One region of the Roseibium sp. JB4-4 genome, then DNA from elsewhere that is predicted to be linked to it. Evidence: predicted binding sites of a transcription regulator. Region 1 holds the regulator's gene; each other region holds the start of a gene.
What was found. Region 1 encodes PhoB, which activates phosphate uptake and scavenging genes when phosphate is short. Its sites were predicted from a motif close to TGTCATNNANCTGTCAT; they were not measured.
Positions count from the first base shown of each region.

Region 2: a site for PhoB is predicted at 2,066-2,082, ahead of olsB (l-ornithine N(alpha)-acyltransferase). Genes of this name have one in related genera too.
Region 3: a site for PhoB is predicted at 3,031-3,047, ahead of ppk2 (polyphosphate kinase 2). Genes of this name have one in related genera too.

Region 1 is NZ_CM146333.1:1,861,533-1,866,999, forward strand. Features, by position in the region: gene ACZ1HV_RS08535 (aspartate aminotransferase family protein) at 1-895, opposite strand, end outside; gene ACZ1HV_RS08540 (GcrA family cell cycle regulator) at 1,338-1,874, shown strand; gene phoB (phosphate regulon transcriptional regulator PhoB) at 1,960-2,658, opposite strand; gene phoU (phosphate signaling complex protein PhoU) at 2,732-3,430, opposite strand; gene pstB (phosphate ABC transporter ATP-binding protein PstB) at 3,465-4,226, opposite strand; gene pstA (phosphate ABC transporter permease PstA) at 4,274-5,467, opposite strand, start outside.
Region 2 is NZ_CM146333.1:3,358,338-3,363,804, forward strand. Features, by position in the region: gene ACZ1HV_RS15725 (ATP-binding protein) at 1-1,939, shown strand, start outside; gene olsB (l-ornithine N(alpha)-acyltransferase) at 2,341-3,171, shown strand; gene ACZ1HV_RS15735 (transglycosylase domain-containing protein) at 3,685-5,467, shown strand, end outside.
Region 3 is NZ_CM146333.1:3,834,348-3,839,814, reverse strand. Features, by position in the region: gene ACZ1HV_RS18130 (MBL fold metallo-hydrolase) at 16-852, shown strand; gene ACZ1HV_RS18125 (Gfo/Idh/MocA family protein) at 859-1,866, opposite strand; gene ppk2 (polyphosphate kinase 2) at 2,065-2,973, opposite strand; gene ACZ1HV_RS18115 (TetR/AcrR family transcriptional regulator) at 3,151-3,792, shown strand; partial or broken gene ACZ1HV_RS18110 (carboxyl transferase domain-containing protein) at 3,794-5,400, shown strand; gene ACZ1HV_RS18105 (alpha/beta fold hydrolase) at 5,410-5,467, shown strand, end outside.

The DNA of each region.
Region 1 (5,467 bases):
CTTCCAGAAAGCCGTCACCAAGCACGACGTCCAGGACAGCGTTGCCGACCGACATAGCGAGAGGGTTGCCGCCGAAAGTCGTTCCATGCGTTCCCGGTGCTAGCGCTTCCGCGCAGTCCGCGGTCGCAAGACAGGCACCCATCGGGAACCCGCCGCCGATGCCTTTGGCAACAGCCATGATGTCCGGCTCAATGCCGCTCCACTCATGAGCAAAAAATTTGCCCGTGCGCCCGACGCCTGTCTGGATTTCGTCCAGGATCAACAAGATACCTTGATCGTCACACAGCTGGCGCACGGCACGCAGGAAGTCCGTCGGGATCTCCCGAATACCGCCCTCACCCTGGACAGGTTCAAGCGCAATCGCCGCCGTCTGCGGTCCGAGAGCCTCCTTGAGAGCATCCAGATCGTTTGCAGGCACTTGATCGAAACCCGGTGCCTTCGGGCCAAATCCTTCCAGATATTTGGCTTGGCCGCCCGCGGCGATGGTCCCCAGTGTCCGGCCGTGGAACGCTCCCTCGAACGTGACGATATGGTAGCGTTCCGGCTGTCCTTTGTCGAAATGGTACCTGCGCGCGCACTTGATGGCGGCTTCCATCGCTTCAGCGCCGGAATTCACAAAAAGCACCTTTTCGGCAAAAGAAGCGTCGCAAAGGCGCTGCGCAAGGCGCTCACCCTCCGGTATCTGATGAAGGTTGGACACGTGCCACAGTTTTGCGGCCTGCTCCTGTAGCGCCGACACCAGGTGCGGATGGCTATGCCCGATGGAATTGACAGCAATACCGGAACCGCAATCGAGGAATCGTCGGCCGTCTTTCGTAACAAGCCAGACACCTTCCCCATGATCAAACGACAGGTTCGATCTTGCGTAGTTACCGAATAATGCAGTCTTGGACATAACCTCTTTTGTCTCCTTAAGAACGCCTGCACGAAGGTGACGTTCGCGCCCGACAGGAGCAACGATGTCACAGTTACTGTGTCAGGCCAAAATGCAACATGCCGCCCCGAAGAGGCGGCACGCTGCGGTTTTCTTATACACCCCCGGCCCCAAGGCCTGTCAATGGAAATGGCGCTTCGCCGCAACCTGCAGCCCCTGAGCGCAGATTCAGCAAAAGTCTCAAGGGTCTCGCCATACTTGGGGAAAAGTCGCTTCATCCCCAATTGGTTTTGGGCGAATGGTTGCCTGACAAATTAACGTTATTGTAACCTCTTGATATTCAAACACGAGATCTCGTGGGGCTAATCATTCTTAGGCACTAGATATGCCATATCAGGCGTGCCTGCGCATGCCAAGCACGGGGTTAATGGCCGGCAAAACGGTCAAATGAAAAGGTGCGGCAATGAGTTGGACAGACGAACGGGTTGAGCTTCTCAAAAAGCTTTGGAGCGATGGCTTGAGTGCAAGTCAGATTGCGGGTGAGCTGGGTGGCGTAACCCGGAACGCCGTCATCGGCAAAGTACACCGACTTGGATTGTCAGGTCGCGCAAAGTCCTCCTCGTCCAGCAGCAAACCTCGTCGTCCGCGCACAAGCGCGCCCGCAGCCGGGACTTCGGCACCCAAAAAACCGACACCTCAACCACAGACTATTGGGGCGACGGCGCTGAAGGCCGACATTGCACCAACACCCATCGTCGAAGCAGAGCCTGACCTTGAGCCGATCGCAGAGCTGATCCCGATTTCCGAACGCGCGTCGATCCTGACCCTGACCGAACGGACATGCAAATGGCCGATTGGCGATCCGGCAACCGATGACTTTTACTTCTGCGGCCGCCAATCCGACGCAGGTGTTCCCTACTGCGCGCACCATTGTAAAATCGCCTATCAACCGGTTGCAGACCGCCGCCGTGATCGCAAAGTGATCGCCCGCGCAGGATAGCGGTCAAGCAGCAGCAAAAATGCAAAGCCCGCCAGATTGGCGGGCTTTTTTGTTGTGATTTTTGCACCTGGAATTCGTCACTTCATCATGCAACCACCGAAAACTGATCGTTGAATGCATAGCCGGCACCGCGGACCGTTCGGATCGGGTCTCTTGCCTTGCCCTTATTCAGAGCCTTGCGGAGGCGGCCAACGTGAACATCAACGGTCCGCTCGTCGACATAGACATCATGCCCCCAAACACCGTCAAGCAGTTGCTCACGCGAGAAAACCCGTCCGGGTGAGGTCATGAGAAATTCCAGCAGACGGAATTCCGTCGGCCCAAGGTGGACTTCTTTCGCATTCCTGCGAACCCTGTGCGTTTCACGGTCCAGTTCGATATCTCCGGACCGGAGCATTGTAGACACAACTTCAGGACTTGCCCGGCGCAAGATTGCGCGGACCCGCGCCATCAATTCAGGTACGGAAAACGGTTTGACCACATAGTCGTCCGCCCCTGTCGACAGTCCTCTGATACGCTCTGCCTCTTCACCGCGCGCCGTCAGCATAATGACGGGCAATCGCTCGGTGTCTTCCCTGGCTCTCAAGCGCCGACACAACTCGATCCCAGACAGGCCCGGAAGCATCCAGTCGAGCAGCAAAAGGTCCGGCACGCTTTCCCGCAACCGAATTTCTGCCTCATCGCCACGAATACACGATTCAACCGTGTATCCTTCGGCTTCCAGATTGTATCTCAACAGAAGACTAAGCGGTTCTTCGTCTTCAACGATGAGCACCTTCGGCATACATCTCGCTCCATGTCATGCAGCAGGCGCAGCCGCGCCGGCTGGATCATTTTTCCGCAAGTTCGTTCGGCGACTAAGAAACGCTGGTGGTTTCGTCCAGCTTGGTCCGTTCTTCCGGCAGCCGGTCACCGGTCACCATGTAAAAGACGTTTTCAGCAATGTTGGTCGCGTGATCACCAATGCGTTCAATGTTCTTTGCGCAGAAAAGGAGATGGACACACTGCGTGATAACCCTTGGATCTTCCATCATGTAGGTCAGCAGCTCGCGGAACAGCGATGTATAGATTGCGTCCACTTCCGCATCGGCTTCCTGCACGCGTTTCGCGGCTTCCGGGTCCTTGCGGGTATAGGCGTCCAGGACCTGCTTCAGCTGGTTCAGCGCAAGCTCGGTCATGTGCTCGACACCTATCGCAAGCTTTTTGGAACCGAGGCTGTTGTCGATTGCAATGGCGCGTTTTGCAACGTTCTTGGCCAGGTCGCCAACGCGTTCCAGATCATTGGCGATACGCGTGGCGGCCGTAATTTCCCGCAGGTCCTGACCCATGGGCTGACGGCGCGCGATCATTTCGATCAGCTTTGCTTCCACTTCCTGATGCAACGTATCAAGCCGTTCATCCTGGGCAATGGTGGTTTTGGCCAATTCCAGGTCCCGTGACACCAGAGCAGAAACGGCATCGGCGAAAGCCTTTTCGGCCAAGCCGCCCATTTCAGCGACCTTGCCAGCCATTTCTGTCAGTTCTTCGTCATAGGCAGAGACTGTATGTTCAGACATACTTTGTCCTCTTTAGTAATCTCGAAAGAATTTCTTAGCCGAAGCGGCCAGTTATATAATCCTGAGTACGCTTGTCTTTCGGGTTTGTGAAGATGTCCTGTGTCGGACCCTCTTCAACCAGAATGCCAAGGTGGAAGAACGCCGTACGCTGGGACACACGCGCTGCCTGCTGCATGGAGTGCGTCACAATCACGATCGTATAGTTCTCGCGCAGTTCGTCGATCAGCTCTTCCACCTTCGCGGTCGCAATCGGATCCAAAGCCGAACACGGCTCGTCCATGAGGATCACTTCAGGACTGACGGCAATCGCCCGGGCAATACATAGACGCTGCTGCTGACCGCCGGACATGCCGGTTCCGGGCTCATCCAGCCGGTTCTTCACCTCTTCCCAGAGACCTGCCTTTTGCAGGCTGGAAGAGACGATGTCATCGAGTTCTGACTTGTTTTTTGCCAGACCATGAATGCGCGGACCGTAGGCGATGTTGTCATAAATCGACTTCGGAAACGGGTTCGGTTTCTGGAACACCATGCCGACCTTGGCGCGCAACTGCACCGGATCGACCTTGGGATCGTAGATGTCTTCGCCGTCAATCTTGATCGAGCCTTCGACTCGGCAAATGTCGATGGTGTCGTTCATACGATTGATAGTCCGCAGAAACGTCGACTTGCCACAACCTGATGGGCCGATAAAGGCCGTCACCGAACGTGGCTGGATTTCAATGTCCACGTCCTTGATGGCCTGGTTGTCGCCGTAATAGACCTGAACCTTGTTTGCAGAGATTTTGCTATCGGTCATTTTAATCGCCTGTTCAATGTTCGGCATCTCGTTCATCGCATCAATCCTCACCAGCGGCGTTCAAACCTGCGGCGCAGGATGATCGCGAGAATGTTCATTGTGAGCAGGAAGATCAGCAGGACGATGATACCGCCCCAGGCTTTTTCGTAGAATGCGTAGTCCGCCCTGGCTGCCCAGGTGTAGATCTGCGCCGGCATGGCAGAGTTCGGGTCAAGGAAACCCGAAACGAAGCCGTCCGGATATCCGCGCGCTACAAAGCCGACCATACCGATCAGAAGCAGAGGTGCAGTTTCACCCAGCGCCTGTGCCAGACCAATAATGGTGCCTGTCAGAATACCCGGCATCGCAAGTGGCAAGACGTGATGGAAGATCGCCTGCATTTTCGACGCGCCCACACCAAGTGCCGCGTCGCGAATGCTCGGAGGTACCGCCTTCAGCGAGGCACGTGTCGAGATAATGATCGTGGGGAGCGTCATCAGTGTCAGAACAAGGCCGCCGACCAGCGGTGCTGATTGCGGCAAATGCATGAACTGGATGAAGACGGCCAGACCCAGGATACCGAACACAATGGAAGGAACGGCAGCCAGGTTCGAAATGTTCACCTCGATCAGATCAGTGAACTTGTTCTGCGGTGCGAACTCTTCAAGGTAGATGGAGGCAGCCACGCCAATGGGGAGCGACAGAAACAGAACCACCAGCATCATGAAGAAGGAGCCAATCACCGATGCACCGATGCCGGCACCTCCCGGATTGTCAACGCCAGAATCTGCTCCGGTTATGAAGCTCCAGTTGAAGACAGACCTAATGATACTGGCTTCAACCAGAATGTCGACGAGATCCAGATCCGTTTTTTGCAAGAAACGGCTGTCGGTCATGTTCTCGCGTGTCACGCGTCCGTTGATGTATCCGTCCACGCGGGAGGAAGCTGCCAACTCGAACGAAACGGGCTGTCCAAGCTGGCTCTCATCCGCCTTGAAAAACGACCTGATGTCGCCACCAGGCTTGCCGACGATGCGTTCAATCGTGCTGGCGTCGAACGGAACGTCGAGGCCCTTTTCCTCAAGCTGACCTTGCAGCGCGCCGATAAAGATCTGCTCGTAGGCCTTGGTCTTGAAGAGCTGGCCCTCGGCTTCGTCATACTGCTCCTGTGTCAGCGTGAACTCCACCTCGACAATCGTCTTGGTGAAGGCGGGAATGCCCTCGGAAATGATGGCAATGGCCAGGACAACGAGGAAAAACAG
Region 2 (5,467 bases), 1.5 Mb from region 1:
CGAGCGGCATGCCAGTATATTGGCGACACTCGGCGATGTAGTGATCCGGCGCGATCAGGCCGGTTTGGTAACATATGTGAATTCAGCAGCCGACGATGTCTTCGGCTCAAACCATAGTTTGCAAACTGGCAACGCGTTGCAATTTCCGCTTGTTGAAGCCACGGTGACCGATGAGAAACACCCCCACGAGAATGCCGCAAGAATGGGCGGTATGGGCTTTGAGGATCTTCACATTGAAACGTTGCAAGGCAAGCGCTGGTTTTCGCGAATAGACATCCCGGTGCGCGATTCGTCGACAGATCGTCAGCTTGTTCAGACCGTTTTACGAGACGTAACGGAACGCCGCTTGATCGAAGAGGACTTGTTGGCAGCCCGGCACTCAGCTGAAAACTCCAACGAGGCCAAATCCAGGTTTCTGGCAACGGTGAGTCATGAGATCCGAACGCCTTTGAACGGCGTTTTGGGCATGGCAGCCCTATTGCGCGACACGCGTCTTACAAAAGAGCAGCATGCCTATATCGAAGCGCTCGAAACGTCCGGTGAAACCCTGCTCCTGCTGATTGATGAAGTGCTTGACTTCTCCAAGGTTGAAGCCGGCAAACTGGACATTCATGCGGCCCCAACACCACTTGGCACTCTGGCTGAAAGCGTTGTTGAACTTCTGGCGCCCAAGGCACATGCCAAAAACCTCGAAATCGGGGCAATTTTGGCAGCAGATCTACCAGCCGAAGTAACAATCGATGCCACCCGTGTCCGGCAAATCCTGTTCAATCTGATCGGCAATGGCGTCAAATTCACGGATCAAGGCGGCGTCGCCGTGGACATTTCTGGGCAACCGAATCCGGCTGGCGGCAGTTTCTTAAATATCGAAGTTCGCGATACGGGTATCGGTTTTGACGAAGCAGAGGCTGAACGCCTCTTTCGCGAATTCGAACAGGTTGATCACGGCCCCGCCCGAAAATTCGGTGGCACAGGTCTCGGTCTTGCCATTGCGCAAAAACTGGCGGGTCTGATGGGTGGATCCATTTCTGCCGGACCAAATGCCGACGGCGGCGCTGCCTTTTGCGTCAAATTGCCAATTCCCGAAAGTTTGGAGTGCGGGTCCGATCCCCGGTTTACCGCCTTGGACCGGCACAATATCGTGTTCGTCAGCAACAGTGTTGTCGAAGGCCCGTTGCTCGCCAAACGCCTTGATCAGCACGGCGCTGATGTTGCAGTTCTCGCACCCGGCGACTATGCGCTTGAAGACAGGCTCGCATCTGCAGATCTGCTGGTAGTCGACAATGCAGCCCTTTCAGACAGCGGCGGCTGGCTTGCTACGGCGCGGCTGGCGGGATGCGAGGCGCCTGCCATAGTGATGATCGCTCCACCCGAACGGGATCGCCTCGAGCACCTGCGCGCAGCAGGATATGCCGCTTATCTGATCCGGCCTGCCCGTATTGAGACAGTCGCCCAGATTTTTTCTGGTCTTCTGGAAGGCACCGGTATTGAGAGCGCCTGGGATGTCAGTGCAGAACCGGCCAGTAACGGACTACTGGCAAATCGCGCTGCTATACCGGCAAGACCATTGCGTCTTCTGGTGGCTGAAGACAACGATATCAATCGACTTTTAAGCGAAGCGCTGCTTCGCAAGCTCGGCCATGTCCCCATAATGGTCAACGACGGCGAAGAAGCCGTGGAAGCAGCGGCACATGGCTCCTTTGACGCCATCTTGATGGATCTGCATATGCCAGGCCTTGATGGGTTTCAGGCAATCGCCAAAATTCGCGAGGACGAGAAGGCAGCAGGCAGAACACCAGTCCCTGTATTGATCGTTACGGCCGACGTGATGAAAGACGCCAGAGACAAAGCAAAGGACGTCGGCGCTGCCGGATACCTTACCAAACCACTGTCGGTGGATGCGATTTTTGATGCTCTTTCTGAGATCACCCGCAATTGACAGCAGAGCGAGGAAATACCCGCCGGCCGCCTCATCAAGAGAACATGAACCACGACTTGCCAAATTTCACAATTTCACCCTATTCGGCTAAGCTTGCCCTTGATCAAAACAAAGTAAATACACACGTGTCATCCAGCTGTCGGAAAACTATGGTCTACGGCAGCTTCGAAGCACATAACCTGACACCGGAATTGGCATTCCGGCAAAGGCAATACGATTGGTGAAACAGCCGCCAAACTGTAAAACCGGACGTAGTGCGCTTGAGAGGAATTCGCGAGGGTGGAATGTCCATAATGCGGCAAGGGCTTTTTTCTCCCAGAAAACTGGTGAGGAAGTTCACTCCAGGCATGCGCCCGGGCGCACCAATCAGCGTGGTTCCAGCGCGCGCAACCTCTCAGCGTATGCCAGCAAAAACCGGAGAAACGCTGGGTAGAATCGGTTCTTTGGAAGTGCGTATGGCGCGCAATTTCAAGGAAGTCAAAAAGGCCCAACACTTGCGCTATCAGGTGTTTTACGAGGAAATGTCGGCGATTGCCGATGCGAACACCTTGGCCACACGGCGCGATGCTGATCCGTTTGATGCCTATTGCGATCATTTGCTGGTGGTCGACCACGCCTCGATGAAGCGAAACAAACTTGGACGCCTGAAACCGGAAATCGTCGGAACATACAGGATCCTCCGGCAGGAAATTGCTGATCAGCATGCCGGGTTTTACACGGCTGCCGAGTATGACATCCAGGCCTTGATTGATGCCAACTCGGGCAAAAGGTTCATGGAACTTGGGCGGTCTTGCGTCTTGCAGCCTTATAGAAACAAAAAAACCGTCGAGCTGCTTTGGCACGGCATCTGGGCCTATGTCCTTCGTTACAAGATTGACGTCATGCTTGGTTGTGCGTCGATCGAAGGTACAGATCCGGACGCGCTTGCCGGCCAATTGTCCTTCTTGCACCACAACGCACGTGCGCCTGAGAAATGGCGCGTTCGGGCCGTTGAGCACCGTTACATTGAAATGAACAGGCTGCCGTCGGACCAGGTCAATTCCAAACAGGCTCTTCGCACGCTGCCACCACTGGTCAAAGGCTACCTGCGTCTTGGAGCTTTCATAGGCGATGGCGCCGTCATCGACCCCCAGTTCGGCACCACCGACGTTTTGATCATCATGCCCGTTTCCGAATTGAACACACGCTACGTGAACTACTACGGTGCAGATGCCAGCCGGTACTCCAGCTGAATTTGACAAACCTTGTGACCGCGCGTGACCGGCTGAAATGCTCAGCCGGTTTTTTGGAACCGCCAAGCAAGTCTTAACGCCCCCTTAAATTGCCCATTCTAGGATCATCTCCGGGAGCCGGCGCGTCTGACGGGTTGAGACCCGTCTGGACCGGTAAGTACGGGACGGATGATCTATGGCGACACGGGCGAAACGCCAGCCGCGGATTGAACCGACATTTGGAGAAACGGGCAGCAGTCTGCTCGACCTGCGTCTTGGGCCGCAGGACCGTCCTTCTGCGCCTTCAGGAAAGAAAACAAGCAAAACCAAAGGCCGAAAGTCCTCAAAGACCAACAGCAACAAAAAGCCCGCCGCAAAGAAATCCTCCCCTTCACGGCGCGGACAGCCAAAAAAAGCACAACATCTCGGCGAAGCGGACGGTCAGGTTCCAAGAGGCGAAGCCAAAAACGCAAAAATCGTTTTCAGGCACGCACTGCGTTTGGACGCCTGCTCAAACGCGGCCTTTATTGGAGTATGGTTCTAGGGATCTGGGGCTCAATCGCCGTTGTTTGCATTATCGGTTACTATGCGGCCTTTCTGCCGCCAACCTCCGAGTGGCAGGTTCCGGCTCGCCCTCCCAATGTCAAGATCGTTGCGTCAAACGGCGGCCTGATCGCCAATCGTGGCGACACAGGCGGCGAAGCCGTGCGCCTCGAACAGTTGCCGCCTTACCTTCCAAATGCCGTCATAGCCATCGAAGATCGGCGCTACCGATCTCACATTGGCGTCGACCCCATCGGACTTGCGCGCGCGCTTTATACCAACGTCACTGCAGGTAGATTGACACAGGGCGGGTCAACACTCACCCAGCAGCTCGCCAAAAACCTTTTTCTGGAACCCGATCGAACCATCAAACGAAAAATCCAGGAATTGGTGCTGGCCTTCTGGCTGGAGGCTGAATACTCCAAGGATGAGATCCTGGAGATGTATCTCAACCGGGTTTATCTCGGCTCGGGAGCCTATGGCGTGGATGCCGCTGCACGACGCTACTTCGGCAAGTCCGCTCGGTTGCTCACCATTCCCGAGGCGGCCACCATTGCCGGCCTTCTCAAAGCGCCATCCCGCTATTCGCCTGCACGAAATCCAGATCTTGCCGAAGACCGTGCCCAGCTTGTTCTCGCCGCCATGCATGAAGAAGGATACATTACCGCAGGTGAGGCAAAGAATGCTCTTGCGGCGCCTGCACAGGTCGTCAGGCGCTATACCACCGCCAGCGAGAACTACGCAGCCGATTGGGTGATGGACGTTCTACCGCATTTCGTCGGCTCCATTGAGAAAGACATCATCGTTGACACGACCATTGACCCGGCCATGCAGAGTGCTGCCGAAACAGCGCTTCGCTCAGCACTTGAAGAAAACCGGCAGACACTCGGCGTCAGTCAGGGCGCTATAGTCACCCTTGATACGGCAGGTGCGGTGAAGGCCATGGTAGGGGGTGCAGACTATTCAAAGAGCCAGTTCAACCGTGCCGTTTATGCCAAGCGCCAACCGGGTTCGGCCTTCAAGCCGTTTGTCTATCTGGCCGCGCTCGAAAACGGGTTGACTCCACAATCTGTGCGCCAGGACAAGCCGATCACAATTGGTGGCTGGTCCCCGAAAAACTACACCAAACAACACTATGGCGCAGTAACACTGACACGTTCGCTCAGCCTCTCGCTCAACACCGTTGCCGCACAATTGGCATATGAAGTCGGCGTCGGAACTGTCGCAAGCACTGCGCAACGGCTCGGTATCACTTCAGACATGAAGAAAAACCTGTCCCTGTCCCTTGGAACTTCTGAAGTGACCCCGCTGGAAATTGCATCTGCCTACGTGCCGTTTTCCAACGGCGGATATGGCGTCCTGCCGCATATAATTCGCCGCATCCGGACGGTGGACGGCAAAACCCTTTATTCGCGTTCCGGTGATGGCCGCGGGCGCGTCGTGGCGCGCGGTGCCGTTGGCAACATGAACCTCATGATGGCGGAAACTCTGATGACGGGAACCGGCCGTAAGGCCAGACTGGACAGCGGGCGGCCGGCAGGAGGGAAAACCGGCACCAGCCAGGATTTCCGCGACGCCTGGTTCATCGGTTACACCGGCAATCTCACCACAGCCGTTTGGTTCGGAAACGACAACAATTCACCAACCAAGAAAGCGACCGGCGGCAGTTTGCCTGCAATTGTCTGGAAAGAGGTCATGGACAAGTCGCATGATGGCCTGCCTGTTGCAGACCTGCCAGGTGTTCCAAACCTGCCGGCAAGCGTGTCGGCACCTC
Region 3 (5,467 bases), 2.0 Mb from region 1:
TTTTGGGAGCAAAACATGCGAGATTTTAACGAGACTTCCTCGACCCTTACCCTTGGCGACCTGACGATCACCAGTCTTTCTGATGGTGAACTTCTCATCCCGGCAGACTATTTTTCAAACACACAGCCACATGAGAGCGAAAAGGTAAAGCCGTCCACGCGCTTCGGCGCAAACTCCTGGCTGATCGAAACGAAAAACAGGAAAATTCTGGTAGATGCAGGATCCGGAAACTGTCTCAAGGAGCGCTTTCCGGATACCGGGCGGTTAAACTGGCAAGAACCGGGCCTGGAGCTCAAAAGGTCATCCATTACCGATGTCGTGATCACGCATATGCATGCAGATCACATTGGAGGATTGAGCGCCAACGGCACGAGCCTCTTTGCGAATGCTGAAATTCACATTCAGGCTCAGGAATGGGCGTTCTGGACAGATCCGAAATTGCTGGCTTCCGCCGATAATGGGCAAAAGCCGATGATTGGCCTGATACAGGCACTTGCTGAACCCTTGAAGAAACAACTCACTCAGCACCCTGGCGACGTGGATCTCGGCAGCGGGATCGGATTGTTGCTAGCCCAGGGTCACACGCCCGGCCACCAGGTTGTACACCTGACGTCCGGCCATGAGGAATGCTTCCTCCTGGCCGACGCCATGGTTTCGGACAAGCTTCAGTTCTCAAATCCGGACATCACCTATGCCCTCGACAGCGATCCTGCTGACGCAGTTCGAACACGCCGAGCATTGTTTGACAGGATCGCATCGGAACGCATTGCCTTTAGCGCAACCCACATGAACACGACTGCGTTTGGCATGTTGACGCGCCACGAAAATGGCTATGCGTTCGAACCTTGTTGAGGGAACTTACCTTTCAAGGTCTACCCAGCTTCCACGATCTGCCGACGCGAAAAGAGCATCCAGGATCTTCATGTTCTGAATCGCGTCGTCAATTCCAAACGTCAAAGGTGTTTCGCCCGTTATGGCACGGTCAAACACATCGACAAGCTCAGCATACTGGTCACTGGCCGCGATGGTCTCTGATACACTCGATCGATCCCCCGATGCAGACCCGTCATCGAGACGTAACTCAACCGGTTCGCCTTGAGGCGCATTTACCGGGATCACGATCTCAAGACGCTTCTTTGTGCCAACCAGCTGAAAACGCTGATAAGGCGTCAGCTGGGTCGATACGACAAAATTGAGATGCCTGTTCTGTCCAAAGTCCAACAGGGCACTGGTCATTCGATCCGTGCCGAATTCAGGGTCGCGGTCGATCAATGAGACAACTCGGGTTGGTTCCGCATCAAAGAAATAGCGGCCTGCCAGCATTGTATAACAGCCGATATCGAGGAGCGCACCGCCGCCGATTTCGGCGTTGTTTCGGATATTGCCCGGGTCGGCATTGAAATAGCTGAAAAAGGCCTGGATGGCCTTGAGTTCACCCAAAGCGCCGGACCGCACAATCTCCCGTGCTCTGATCCATTGAGGGTGAGCACGCACCATGAAGCCTTCGGCGACCAGTTTGTCTTTTGGAAGTTCAAGCAACTGCTGCGCTTCGTCGGCATTCAGCGCGATCGGCTTTTCGCACAGAACATGTTTGCCGGCATTCACCGCCTGGATCGTGACGGGCACGTGCATATGGTTGGGTAGCGGATTATAGATCGCATCAATGTCAGGATCGGCCAGAAGATCCTGATAGCTACCGTAAGCTTTTTCAATTCCAAGCGCCTTGGCCGTTTCCTGTGCCTTGTCCAGCGTCCTCGAAGCGATCGCGGCGGCAATTCCGGTTTGAGACCGTTGGATACCCGGAATGACCTTCTCGACGCCGATTTTAGCCGTCGAAACAATTCCCCATCTGATCTTGTCTGCCAAATTCAATTCTCCTGTCACGGCATCGGTCGTTGGGCGAAAATCCGGTTGGCCCGCTCTTTTCGCTTATCGACTCCTGTATGCCGTCTGCCGGCCTTGCTGACAATGCGCGGTTGCGTGAAGAGGTCCCCGCAGGAATGCCAACCGCACCATCGGCACACTTGCATGTTGGAGCGCTTCACTGAAAGGAGGCAGGCCTGATCAGAATTTCTCCGGGACATAGAGATGTTCAGGCAAAACCTTGCGCTCATAGTCCTGATTGTAACGCCGCTCTGGCAGCACAACCGGATCATGCGGCACCTCTTCATAAGGCAGCATCGACAAAAGGTGGTTGATGCAGTTCAGGCGCGCTTGCTTCTTGTCGTTGCCTTCGACGATAAACCAGGGGGCTTCTGGAATGTTGGTGCGTTCAAACGTGTCTTCCTTGGCCTTGGTGTAGTCTTCCCAGCGCACACGCGATTCCAGATCCATCGGTGACAGCTTCCACTGTTTCAGTGGATCATGGACACGCATCAAAAAGCGCAGCTGCTGTTCTTCATCCGTGATGGAGAACCAGTATTTGATCAGCGTTATTCCGGACCGCACGAGCATGCGTTCGAATTCAGGCACATCATTGAAAAATTCTTCGACCTGGTTTTCGTCGGCAAATCCCATGACACGCTCCACACCTGACCGGTTGTACCACGAGCGATCGAAGAGCACGATTTCACCCGCGGCCGGAAGATGCGGGACATACCGCTGGAAGTACCACTGGCTCTTTTCGCGCTCCGTCGGCGCCGGCAAGGCAACGACACGGCAAACCCGCGGATTGAGGCGCTGTGTAATCCTTTTGATCACGCCGCCCTTGCCGGCGGCATCCCGCCCTTCAAACACAATGACGATCTTCTTGCCGGTATGCTGGACCCAGTCTTGAAGCTTGACCAGCTCGGCTTGCATTCGAAGCAATTCGTGAAAATAGGTATTCCGGCTAATCGACGACTTGTGCTTCTTGTCGGAGATGAACGCGAGATCTTTTGCGATCAGGTTATCGTCAATCTCCATTTCGATTTCTTCATCGAGGCTGTCGGCCCATTCGGCCTCAACCCAGGTTTTTGCGTCGGTATCGGTCATCAATCGGTCCCTTTGGCAATCACGGCAAAACGCTCAGTGTCTGTGAACAGTTTATCCATGTAAGTTTTTTGACAGACCCCCGGCTTCGCAATGATTTATCTCAGCCGGCGGCGACTTCTCGTCAGAATTCTCTTGTAAATGAATGATCGTTCATTTATTTACAGTGTTGGAGGACAAATGGCACACACTGCTGCAGAGACGACTGTCCGGCCTCAATCAAGGGCCAAAGGCCAGGAAACCGCCGCGCGTGTGCGCAATGCCGCGCTTCGAAGGTTTGCCGCGTCAGGCTATGCAGCTGTCTCCATGCGTGAAATCGCTTCCGATGTCGGCGTCAGGCCAGGCGCGCTCTACAATCACTTTCCGACCAAGCAGGACATTCTCAAAGACCTGATGCTGACCCACATGGCCGAACTGCTGGCTGCCTGGGACAACGCATCCGTTGAGGAGAAGATGGACCCGCTGGAAAGGTTTGTCCGCTTCCATATCCGCTACCACCTGGAACGCGCGGACGAAGTGTTCATCTCCTATATGGAGCTGCGCAATCTCGAACCTCAGAATTTCAAACTCGTTGAAGTCGAGCGCCGCCGCTATGAAGCAATCCTGACGCAGATCCTGGAGCGTGGCGGCGAACTGGGACGCTATGCGGTGGACGATGCGAAGGTTGCGACGAGAGCGATCATCGCGATGCTGACCGGCATTCCAGCCTGGTACCGCGAAGGCGGCCATTTGTCCGAAAAGGACATTGAAGATCTCTATCTCAAACTGGTGCGCAAGGCAGTCGCGCCAGATCAGGACACATCCCAAAGGGAGACCGGGTGACATGAGCATCCTCAAATCGAGCCTCTCGCCAAAGAGTGCACAGTTTGCGCAGAACCGTGAAGCCCATGAAAAAGCCATGGACTCGGTCAAGCTCGCTGCGCAGACCGCACTCGACGGCGGCGGTGAGAATGCACGGCAACGTCATCTTTCAAGAGGCAAGATCTTGCCGCGTGAACGTGTCTCGCGTTTGCTCGATCCGGGGTCTCCCTTCCTGGAAGTGGGCATGCTTGCCGCTCACGAAATGTATGGCAGCGCAGCACCAGCTGCAGGGATGATCGCCGGGATCGGTCGCGTCGAAGGTCAGGAAGTGATGATCCTTGCCAATGACGCGACGGTCAAAGGCGGCACCTATTATCCGATGTCCGTGAAAAAGCACCTGCGCGCTCAGGAAATTGCCGCTGAGAACAATTTGCCGTGCATCTATCTGGTGGACAGCGGCGGTGCCAACCTGCCCAATCAGGATGAGGTCTTTCCCGACCGGGACCATTTCGGCAGAATTTTCTACAATCAGGCCCAGATGTCATCGAAAGGCATTGCCCAGATAGCAGTCGTGATGGGCTCGTGCACCGCAGGTGGTGCTTATGTACCGGCCATGTCCGACGAGACCATCATCGTTAAAAACCAGGGCACAATCTTTCTGGCCGGCCCTCCTCTGGTCAAAGCCGCGACGGGCGAAGAAGTCACGGCAGAAGACCTTGGCGGTGGAGACGTGCACACCCGTCTGTCCGGTGTGGCGGATCATCTGGCGCGCGACGATGCCCATGCCCTCGCTCTTGCCCGTCGGTCTATTGCCAGCCTGAACCGGACGAAGTCCTCCACCGTTGCCATGCAAACGCCGGAAGATCCGCTCTACGACCCCGACGAAATCCTTGGTGTTGTCCCGGCCGATCTGAAAACGCCCTACGACATCCGTGAAGTCATTGCGCGCGTCGTCGACGGCTCGCGCTTTGACGAGTTCAAGGCCCGTTATGGCACCACGCTGGTCTGCGGTTTTGCCCACATTCACGGAATGCCGGTTGGCATCATCGCCAACAACGGCGTGTTGTTTTCAGAAAGTGCCGTTAAGGGTGCGCATTTCGTTGAACTCTGCTCTCAGCGCAAGGTTCCACTTGTGTTTTTGCAGAACATTACTGGCTTCATGGTCGGTCAGAAATATGAGAGCGGCGGGATTGCGAAAGATGGCGCGAAGCTTGTCACTGCCGTCGCAACGACTTCGGTTCCAAAAATCACGATGCTGGTCGGTGGTTCCTTCGGCGCAGGCAACTACGGCATGTGCGGCAGGGCTTATTCGCCCCGCTTCTTGTGGACCTGGCCCAATTCACGCATTTCGGTTATGGGGGAGAACAGGCCGCAGGCGTGTTGGCCACCGTTCGCCGCGACGGCATCGAGCGCAAAGGTGGCAGCTGGACCCAGGAAGAAGAGCGGGCGTTCAAACAACCCATCGTCGACCAGTTCGAAGAACAGGGACACCCCCTTTATGCGACGGCACGCCTTTGGGATGACGGCATCGTTGACCCTCGAAAAACCCGCGACATTCTCGGCTTGTCACTGTCTGCGGCGCTGAACGCCCCTATTGAAGACACCCGGTTCGGCCTGTTCAGAATGTGAGGATGGATCATGACCTGGCAGACACCGCAGACATTTGACTTTGAAGGCCATGCAATCCGCTGGGGCA